One region of the Bacteroides acidifaciens genome, then DNA from elsewhere that is predicted to be linked to it. Evidence: riboswitches for the same ligand, from Rfam matches in the RefSeq annotation. Region 1 holds a riboswitch; each other region holds the start of a gene.

Region 1 (3,279 bases):
TAATGCGTGTTCACTTTATAGCTTTTCCCGTTCTCCTTGCGGATGAGTTGCGCGTTTGCGCTGCGACCGTCCATAAGGATGTTGCAGGTTCCGTTTTCCGCCATTACCACGTCCGCTTCAAACGGCTTTCCGTCGATGGTAAGTACCACTTTATTATCTTCTTTGCTGACCAGTTCCACTTCGGCCACCCGGTCACCTATATGAATTTCCATAATTAACTGCTTTTTTTTAATTAGATACGAAGTACGCCTTTATGCAATCCGAATTCTTTCCATTTGCTGATAGGACGGTTGTCGGTAGTGTCACTGCTGTTCTCTTCAAGATTCATCAGGTAATCCATGTAGGCGGCAATCAACGCAATATTCTCGGCACGCTCGCTGGTTCGCATGATGCACTGATGCAGGTGCTCACCGTTTTTGGCGATGAATCCGGTATCGTAATGGCCTTCCACAAAATCGGGCGTATCCATGATGGCACGTAGGTAACTGATATTATTCTTGACTCCCGTCAGCTTGTATTCGTGAAGCACGCGGCGCATCCGTTCGATAGCATATTCGCGGTTGGTAGCCCACACAATCAGTTTGCCAATCATCGGGTCATAATAAATAGGAATCTCGTATCCTTCGTACACATAACTGTCGATACGCACTCCGATACCGTTCGGCTCTGTTATCTGCTTGATAATTCCCGGGCTCGGCATGAAATTCATTTCCGTATCTTCAGCACAGATACGACATTCGATAGCGTGTCCGCGCTGCTTGATATCTTCCTGTTTCAGTTGGAGAACCTGTCCGTCGGCTACCTTTATCTGCTCTTTTACGAGGTCTACACCGATTACTTCTTCCGTAATGGGGTGTTCCACTTGCAGGCGGGTGTTCATTTCGAGGAAGTAATAGTTGCGGTGTTTGTCCACCAGGAACTCGATAGTTCCCGCACCAATATAATTAACGGCTTTTGCGGCAGCCACCGCTTTTTCTCCCATATCTTTCCGCAATTCCGGAGTGACGAAAACCGAAGGAGTTTCTTCCACAATCTTCTGATTGCGGCGTTGCACGGAACATTCGCGTTCGCAAAGATGAATCACGTTTCCATGCTTGTCACCCAGAATCTGAAACTCGATGTGATGAGGCTCTTCCACGAACTTCTCCAGATAAACCGTATCGTCACCGAAAGAAGAAAGAGATTCGCTTTTGGCAGTTGTATAGGCCTCTTCCACTTCTTCCGCGCTGTGGATAAGGCGCATCCCTTTTCCACCGCCACCCATAGAGGCTTTCAGCATCACCGGATAACCGATTTTGTTGCAGAGTTCCACGGCTTCTTCCACACTTTTCAGGTTTTCTTGTGTGCCGGGCACGACGGGTACTCCGGCTTCAATCATCTTGATGCGGGCGGAAATCTTGTCGCCCATTGCTTCCATCGTCTCCGGATTGGGACCGATAAAGATAATGCCTTCTTCCTGGCAACGTCGTGCAAAAGCCGCATTCTCGGACAGGAAGCCATATCCCGGATGAATGGCGTCTGCGTGGTTCGCTTTCGCCACTTCGATGATTTTTTCTATATTCAGATAACTCTCTTTAGATGCGGCGGGACCTACACAATATGCTTCGTCTGCGTAGAGGACGTGCTTTGCAGTCCGGTCTGCCTCGGAAAATATCGCGATACTCGTTATTTCCATCTCCCGGCAGGAGCGCATCACCCTCACGGCTATCTCACCGCGATTGGCTACTAAGATTCTTTTTATCATACTTTTCTAAATTAAGTACATACCTATTTTATGTCTTCCCACCTTGCGGACATACTCCACCTGATGAAAACACAGTATTTTCTTGATTTGGGGCTTAACAAACGATGTCCTTTCTCCTAATCCACGAGGCGGAAGAACGTTTTACGTGAAGTGGCAGGTCTTCTGACTGACTCTTGTCTTATTTACCTTCCCGATAGAACATCAGTGGCGTCAAATTAGTTCATTTATAAGACATTGAACAGAGCTTCACAGCAGCGGGACTGTCCGGGATTTGCACCCGATTCCCTATTAATCGTCGTCCGTTGGCTACGGATTCCGAACCATTTCGGCGACAAAGATAAATAAATTTTGAATAGAGTGTTCTCTTTTTGCACGAAAGTTGCTTTTTTGTGCAATGGGCGGCTGTCCGGATATTAGAAACGAAAGACGGTAAATGCAAATGGATTTAATAGTTAAATCTGTGTGTATTATTGTGTACCCTTTAAACTTTCTTTCTTTTCGCATTGTTGAAGTGGCAATTATTAATCAAAACAGTAATCAATTATGAAAGAGAAGAAAGTAGCCCGTGAGGAACGGAATCAAGAGAAGCTGGCTAATGCCGATTGGGTAATGGCGGAATTTTACGCAACGTGGTGTCCTCATTGCCAGCATATGAAACCTGTCGTTGAGGAATTTAAGAAACTAATGGAAGGAACGCTCGAAGTAGTGGAAGTGGACGTAGACCAGGAAACTGCCCTTACGGATTTCTACACCATCGAAGCAACGCCTACATTTATCCTTTTAAGAAAAGGACAACAACTTTGGAGACAATCCGGCGAACTTACTTTGGAAAGACTGGAAAGAGCCGTGAAGGGATTTAAATCTTGAAAAAGTATTAATAAAAGAGGTGTTATTCTTCGGAAAGTTTTAAATCATGTTATGAAACATGCTTTTTTATTTGGATAATTTGCAGATAATCGGAAAGTCCGTATCTTTGCACTGTGTTTTTCATAGTATTAGATTTAAGGTTAACAAAGGTTGGAGCAAGGCGTTGCTCCTTTTTTTATGCCCGTACCTCACTTTCTACTAAATAATATTGATTTTTACGGGATTGGATAATGACTGCTACACTCGAATGTTTATCTTTGTGGATAATATAATATCCGATACTATTTCATTAAAAGACTACTAATAAAAAACTGATACCATGAACATCGACTTTATCACGCTTACTAAAGACAACATAGGGAAAGAACATATCTGCTGTGCTTTCTCGGATAAGAAATGCCAGGAAAGTTATAACCTGAAAAAGGAATGGCTGAAGAAGCAATTTGAAAACGGGTATGTTTTTCGTCGTTTGAATGAGCGAGCGAAAGTATTTATCGAATATGGCCCTGCCGAAAACGGGTGGGTTCCTGTGAAGGCCGACAATTACTTGTTGATAAACTGCTTTTGGGTAGCCGGGCAGTATAAAGGAAAAGGGTATGCGAAAGCTCTGCTCCAAACTGCGATAGATGACGCCATGCAGCAAGGTAAGGACGGTTTGGTGACAGTAG
Region 2 (3,279 bases), 440 kb from region 1:
GTGGCGTCAATTCCTTTAATCTCCACACTCCCCAAGTTTCTCATACTCCATATCGCAAGGTTCTTGGTAGGATAAGCAATGATTTTATCCGTTACTTTGTTATAGTATGCATCAACGGTTGCCGAAAGATAAGGAATGAATGTACATACATTCTTGCTGTATGTAAGTCCGATATTATATTGCTTTGCATTTTCAGGTTTCAGTTTGGTGTTTCCCACTTCCTGGTAATATAAGTCATTGAAACTTGGCAGGCGGAAGATGTCCTTATAGAAGGCACGGATACGGAACTCTTCGTTATGGAAAGGCTTGAATGAAGCGCTGACATAAGGCGTTAATTTGCGGTGATTGCCGGCGCTGCCGCCTTCCTTGACATCTTCGTTGATGATAGTTGCCAAAGCAGATGCGGAGATGGTCAGCCAATCATTTACATATTTTCCAGCAAAAGCCGTCAGCCATGAATAGCGGGTGGGTTGCGCAAAATTAGTAAGATTAGTATCCATTGTATTGATACTCCCATCCGTTGAAAGGGAAAATGAAAGATTGTTCAATAATCTGTATAATACCGATGCGGAGAGATAGTATTCCTGTTGGTAATAACTGTTTTCCGTTTTTCCTGAAGAGTTTTTGGTGTCGGGGTCCAGGTAACGCTGATAGCTCCAGTTCCATTTGGCGGAAGTCTGCAATACCCATTGGTGGCTGAACTCTTTCTTATATTGGCTTTGTATAAATGTATTCTTGTCCCACAGGTGTTGTGAGGAATAGTCGTTATAAAGTGTAGTGGCTTTCGGCAATCCTCGGGAAGATTGGAAGTAATAGGCTTTCAATCGCCATTGCTCTTTATCGGAGAAGTTGCCGTAAAGTCCGGCTTCGGTACGGAAAGTCTGTACGTCGGTATTCTTTCTTTTCTCCCGTGACGTCAGGTCGCCCTCTGTATTTCCGTAGTGCAGGGTGTAGGGGTATTGTCCGTCTGAAGACATCCATTCGCCATTGGCTGTGACTGTCCACTTAGAATTGAGTTGTCGCTCTAACAGAACCGATGGGTTGACCAGCCCCCATGAGCCGGTCTTGAAAGCCGCGCTGATATTCGTACGTTTCCCTTTTTCGAAACGGGGAGTAAGTGTCTGTATATTCAGTATTCCTGCCGAAGCGAAGAAACGTGCCGGCTGGAATATATTATCGCTTTGACCGTTGCTTAATGATAACTGGTCTACGTTATCGAGCGAGAAACGACCGATGTCAATCTGACCCGTCTGGCAGTCGGTTACGGTGATTCCGTCATAACCTACGGCTGTGTGTTGTGCGCCCAGGCTGCGTATGGATACGGTTTTCAGTCCGCCGATGCCACCGTAATCTTTCACGGTCACTCCGGCAAAATGCTTCACGGCATCAGAGACTTGCAGAGCATGCAGGTTCTTTAGCGCATCTTTGGAAAGTACTTGTAGCGGAGCGGTAGAACGTATCTCTCGTGTTTGGTAAATATCGGAAACTGTAATTTCGGGGATGGAGTATGTATGCGTTGTATCCACTTTTTGCTGTTGCGCAAAAAGTGCGGGGAATAAAAGCTGGCAGCAGATTACTGCACAGATACTCTTGTATAGCCTTATATGTCTCATCCTTGTCCTATTATTGATCTATTTTTCACTTTTAAAAGTGTCCGGGCGAAATCCCTTCGACCGGACACGCATAAATAAACTTGGCAGAGTTTATTAATTAAAACACACTTTCTCTGAATCAGAATGATGAATGAAATGATAGACGGATTGTCCGGTTCATTAGATTCAACGCTTTTTCCTCGAAAGCAGTGAAATTGGTTGCACGGCAGGTCTTCTGACTCGTTCCTGTTGCGGGCGCCTTCCCAGAAGTTTCTTTCCAGTGGCTAAAAGTAGGTTGCTCGCAACATATTTATAGAACTTACAGCAGCGGGACTGTTCAGGATTTACACCTGATTCCCTTTTAATCGCTTTCCTCGTATGTTTTTGAGGTCTGCGAACCAATGCGTGGCAAAGATAGGGAGTTTATTTGGCTTTTGCAAAGGGGGGCGTTCTTTTTCTTTCGTCTTGATACGAAAGAAAAAGAACCAAAAAGAAAGAATCAAGGCTGCGTTTTTTCAGCTACTCCGGTGCTTTCTCCGGCTAAAGGGCAGAAACTCGCTACGCTCAAACAGTCTGCCCTTCTTAACGCCGAAGAAAACACCTGCGCTTGACGCTGAAAAAACGAGGCCGGGAAACCATGCGGGGTGGCACGTGGTATGGGCATGCGGTGTGTGTACGTGTGTGGGTGACGTGGGAGATGCTTATTGTTCGCCTTTCATTAGTAAGTATTCTTCGATGGTTTGCGCTGTGGCATCCTTTAGAAGTACTGTCTTGTCTTTGTTCAGAAGGTAGAGGGTAGGGACGGCTTTCAAGTCATACAGTTGTTGCTCCTTGATAGCGAAAGTCTTGTCATATCCGTTAATCCATTCCTTCGGGAATTCATTCAGATGTTTCCGCCATTCGTCCAGTTCTTCGTCGGGGTAGATAGAGAGGACGGTCAACTTCTTTTGAGATAGAAGCTGATTGATGATAGGGGCGTTTTTTAATGCTTCGATTGTTTCCGTGCAGGCGTGGCATCCCGGGTTATTGATAAATAATAAGGTATAGTCCGATTTCTGTTGATAAAGGGAGCCTTGTGCGCCAGAAGACAATGTATAGTTAAAGTTCAATGCTTTGGTTCCGATACGGTTTTTCTGAGCCAGTTCACGGCGGGCTTTGGGACGTACCTTTTCTATTTCTTCCAGTATGGGAGAAGCCAGCATGGCATCCAGTACAGGGATATAAAATTCTTCGTTACGCATCGGAGAGTTAGGGTCGTACAGATATTTGTCTGCCAAGTCGGTGATGTAAGTGAATACCTTCTTATCCACGTTTGTCCGTTCGATTGTTTTCCGCATAGCTTGCTGTGCAGTTTCCAATGGAACATGGTTCAATATATCGCAATAGTCCGACCAAGCCTGTTCGGTCACTTCGGGGTGATGGATATAATTGGTATCGGCAAAGTTTACGTTATCCCAATAGTGCTTGACAAGGAAATCCGCCCGTTGTTCCGGCGCCGTCATCATTGTCGGGATGGTGGGTAATGTGAAAGTTTTGATAGTATCCTGTGCTACTTCAGTTTTGTTTAAGCCGGAAGCATTGCCGTTTTTGCAGGCACAAAGACAAAGAATACATACAATTGAAAGAATATTTAGATTCGTTTTCATAATTGGCTGTTATTATATTGAACTTCTATGAATTACATAGA
Region 3 (3,279 bases), 180 kb from region 1:
TTTTGTATCAGTCCATAGGCTGTTTCCAGTCCGATTGGGGTTGAACTGTTAGAACTGTTTTCTTTATAAATGTACTCTGCGCCTGCATCGGCAATCAGTCGTGTCATATAACTTTGGGTGGAAGGCATTACCCAACTGTCGTTCCACGGAGTGTTGAACATAACGGTAGGGCGCTGGCTGACGGAATCCGTGAGGGCTTTCAGTGCATAATACCGTTGGGGGATTTCCCGGAATATTTCTATTCCCTTTTCCCGCTTGTCTGTCAGTTCGGAAAGGACAATCATCCATTCGGCCTTGCCGAGCGGTGATTCTTCCAGATATTCACCCATATATAAATAAGGTATGGAAAGTTCTTTCAACTTGTCTGTTACAGCGGTTTGGGCGTCACCTATGCCATAGAGCAAAACTACGTCGGGTTTTAATCCAATCAGCAGTTCGTAGTTCATTTCAGGACCCATATCCTTGATTGAATCTTTGTGGGCAAGGATGTAGGGATTGGCGATATAATCAATGCCCGAAACTCCGACAATCCGGTTGATTTCTCCTAGTTCATCGAGCATGGCGATGTAGGAAGAAGACATGCATACAATTTGTTTGGCTCCGGCAGGGATGATGGGACCGTTGAATCCGGCAGGCGCTTGCTCACCGTTGCGTGTAACAAAATAGGACATTGTTACATCGTTGGCGCCTTGCCACGGGTTGGTAATCTGTATAAGTGTGCTGGTGGCGTTCTCGGCACCCAGAATTTTAAATCCCGAAGCGTATTCAGGGGTATATACATCTTGGTTGAATGCTTCCAGAGATGTCTTATTACGGGTGATACAGCTTGCCAAAAAGAGCAGGCAAAGTAACGTGATAGTCAGAGCAGGAGATTTCACTTTTATAAGATGTTTAATTAGAAAAAATAATAGTGGGTCCTTTCGAACGGCAAAGATAGGACTTATTATTAGTTTGTTTTTATTTTAGTTGGATTTTTCTTCCGATTTGTTTCTATTTGTGTATCTTTGTCCCTAGAAATTTTGGTGTCACTTTTCCGATTCTACGGAAAGAGTGGTGAAAAGGGAATCAGGTGTAAATCCTGAACAGACCCGCTGCTGTAAGCTCCGCCAAAAGTTTTCCTACAATACTCAAATCCACTGTTCCGCTTTGGAGGAATGGGAAGGGCGTTAGGAAAATGGAGTAAGTCAGAAGACCTGCCAAAGTTGAATTCTTGAAACTTTCCGGGATTAGAGTTTGAAGAGTGCAGTTTATAGCAATCACATAGTACTTGTTTTTGTGCGACGTACAAAGTGCGCAGTGTCTGTTTGTGCAGGACGCTGACTTATGCTCTTTTTGAAGGGGAGCAGACTGCCCTTTTCTGTCTTTGTATATTCCTGGAAGTTTATAATTGAAAGAAAATAAACAGACGAGATGACAAGAGGAATGATTCGAAAAATTCTATGGACAGTAGGTTGTTTGGGACTTCCGGCGTTGCTGGGAGCTCAAAGTCGTTTGGATAGTTTGCAACACTTGGATGAGGTAGTGGTCACGGCGAAGCCGTATAAAGAAGTAATCCCTGCCCAACGGCTGAACGGGCTGCAACTGGAACGACTGAATACGCATAATGTAGCTGATGCTTTGCGCTACTTTTCCGGCGTGCAAATCAAGGATTACGGTGGTATGGGCGGATTGAAGACGATAGATGTCCGTAATATGGGTTCTCACCATGTCGGTGTGTTTTATGACGGCATTCAGATTGGAAACGCACAAAACGGAGTGGTTGATTTGGGGCGTTTTTCGCTGGATGATTTGGAAGAATTATCTCTTTATAACGGACAAAAAAGTGAGATATTCCAGTCCGCCAAAGACTTTGCTTCGGCTTCGGCTGTATATATGAAAGCTCGGAAACCGAAGTTTGAAACAGGAAAGAAAACGAATCTGCTGGTGCGCTATAAGGCAGGAAGTATCCAGTTGATTAATCCTTCCATCCGGTTGGAACATAAACTGAACGATTACCTTAGCTTGAGTCTGAGCGGTGAATATACGAAATCCGACGGGCAATATAAGTTCCGTTACAGACGTTTGAATCAGGAGGGTAAAGTGGCTTATGATACGACAGCTACCCGATGGAACAGTGATATTGAGGCTTATCGTATCGAAGCCGGTGTATATGGCATTATTCATAACGGCTATTGGCAGGCTAAACTGTATTATTATGATTCGGACAGAGGACTGCCCGGAGCTATCGTGAAAAATGTATGGCAGAATGGAGAACGGCAGGGGGATAAGAATTTCTTTGCCCAAGCTACATTTGTGAAAGATGTCACCCCGAAATATAAGTTGCAACTGAACGGGAAGTTTGCCTATGACTATACACATTATCTTTCAAGGGATACAGTGCAGTTTCTGCAAGAGAGTGTGACAAAAAAGATGCAGTTCGATAATACCTATTATCAGCAGGACTGGTATTTGTCGGTGGTGAATATGTATAGCATTCTGCCTGTATGGGATGTGTCTTTGTCTGTCGATTTTCAATATAATAAGTTGAATGCCGTCATGCGTGGAGTAGGGACTCCTTTCACGTTCCCGCAACGCTATACAACTTGGGCGGCACTGGCTACGGCGTTGAATCTGGGAAAATGGAAATTACAGGCTGATGTGTTGGGGACATTCGTTATCGAGAAAGTTCGTAATAATGTGCAAGCCCCTGACAAATCGGAACTTTCTCCGGCATTTATCGTCGGGTATAAACCTTTCCACAACCATGATTTTAATTTGCGTGCTTTCTATAAGCGTATCTTCCGTTTGCCTACTTTTAATGACCTTTATTATGCGCAAATAGGCTTTAGTCAGTTGAATCCGGAATTTACCGACCAATTTAATATTGGTGGAAGTTATCAAAAGACATTCAAAAAAGGATTTATTGACCGGATTTCTGTACAGGCTGATATTTACTATGCCGCGATTACAGATAAGATTATTGCTGCGCCTACCGGGAGCAGTTTTCGCTGGATGATGACAAATATGGGAAAAGTGGAGAGTAAGGGGCTAGATGTTTCGGCGGCTGTATTCGGTCATGCAGGACCGGTAAGGATGAATACCAATCTTTCTTATTCTTTCGCGAAAGCGCAGGATTTTACAAAAATCAACGGGAAGAAACTGTCTTCGTATGGCGACCAGATTCCTTATACTCCCTGGCATAGCGGCTCGGTGATTGCGGGAGTAGAATATGGTACGTGGACGTTGAATTACAGTTTTATTTATGTAGGTGAGCGTTATAACGGGGCTGTGAATAATATT

What was found. Region 1 has a riboswitch for cobalamin ahead of accC (acetyl-CoA carboxylase biotin carboxylase subunit). Riboswitches for the same ligand answer to the same signal wherever they lie in the genome.
Region 2: it holds a riboswitch for cobalamin, as region 1 does, so the genes downstream of both, CLIN57ABFB40_RS03420 (TonB-dependent receptor plug domain-containing protein) here and accC (acetyl-CoA carboxylase biotin carboxylase subunit) in region 1, are expected to answer to the same signal.
Region 3: it holds a riboswitch for cobalamin, as region 1 does, so the genes downstream of both, CLIN57ABFB40_RS01010 (TonB-dependent receptor) here and accC (acetyl-CoA carboxylase biotin carboxylase subunit) in region 1, are expected to answer to the same signal.

The regions. Positions count from the first base shown of each region.
Region 1 covers NZ_CAEUHO010000001.1:423,749-427,027, forward strand. The annotation lists gene CLIN57ABFB40_RS01710 (acetyl-CoA carboxylase biotin carboxyl carrier protein subunit) at 1-212, opposite strand, end outside; gene accC (acetyl-CoA carboxylase biotin carboxylase subunit) at 233-1,744, opposite strand; cobalamin riboswitch at 1,879-2,084, opposite strand; gene CLIN57ABFB40_RS01720 (thioredoxin family protein) at 2,288-2,611, shown strand; gene CLIN57ABFB40_RS01725 (N-acetyltransferase) at 2,931-3,279, shown strand, end outside.
Region 2 covers NZ_CAEUHO010000001.1:859,778-863,056, forward strand. The annotation lists gene CLIN57ABFB40_RS03420 (TonB-dependent receptor plug domain-containing protein) at 1-1,613, opposite strand, end outside; cobalamin riboswitch at 1,800-2,010, opposite strand; gene CLIN57ABFB40_RS03425 (hypothetical protein) at 1,994-2,203, shown strand; gene CLIN57ABFB40_RS03430 (DUF5106 domain-containing protein) at 2,294-3,238, opposite strand.
Region 3 covers NZ_CAEUHO010000001.1:244,417-247,695, forward strand. The annotation lists gene CLIN57ABFB40_RS01005 (ABC transporter substrate-binding protein) at 1-878, opposite strand, end outside; cobalamin riboswitch at 1,004-1,216, shown strand; gene CLIN57ABFB40_RS01010 (TonB-dependent receptor) at 1,423-3,279, shown strand, end outside.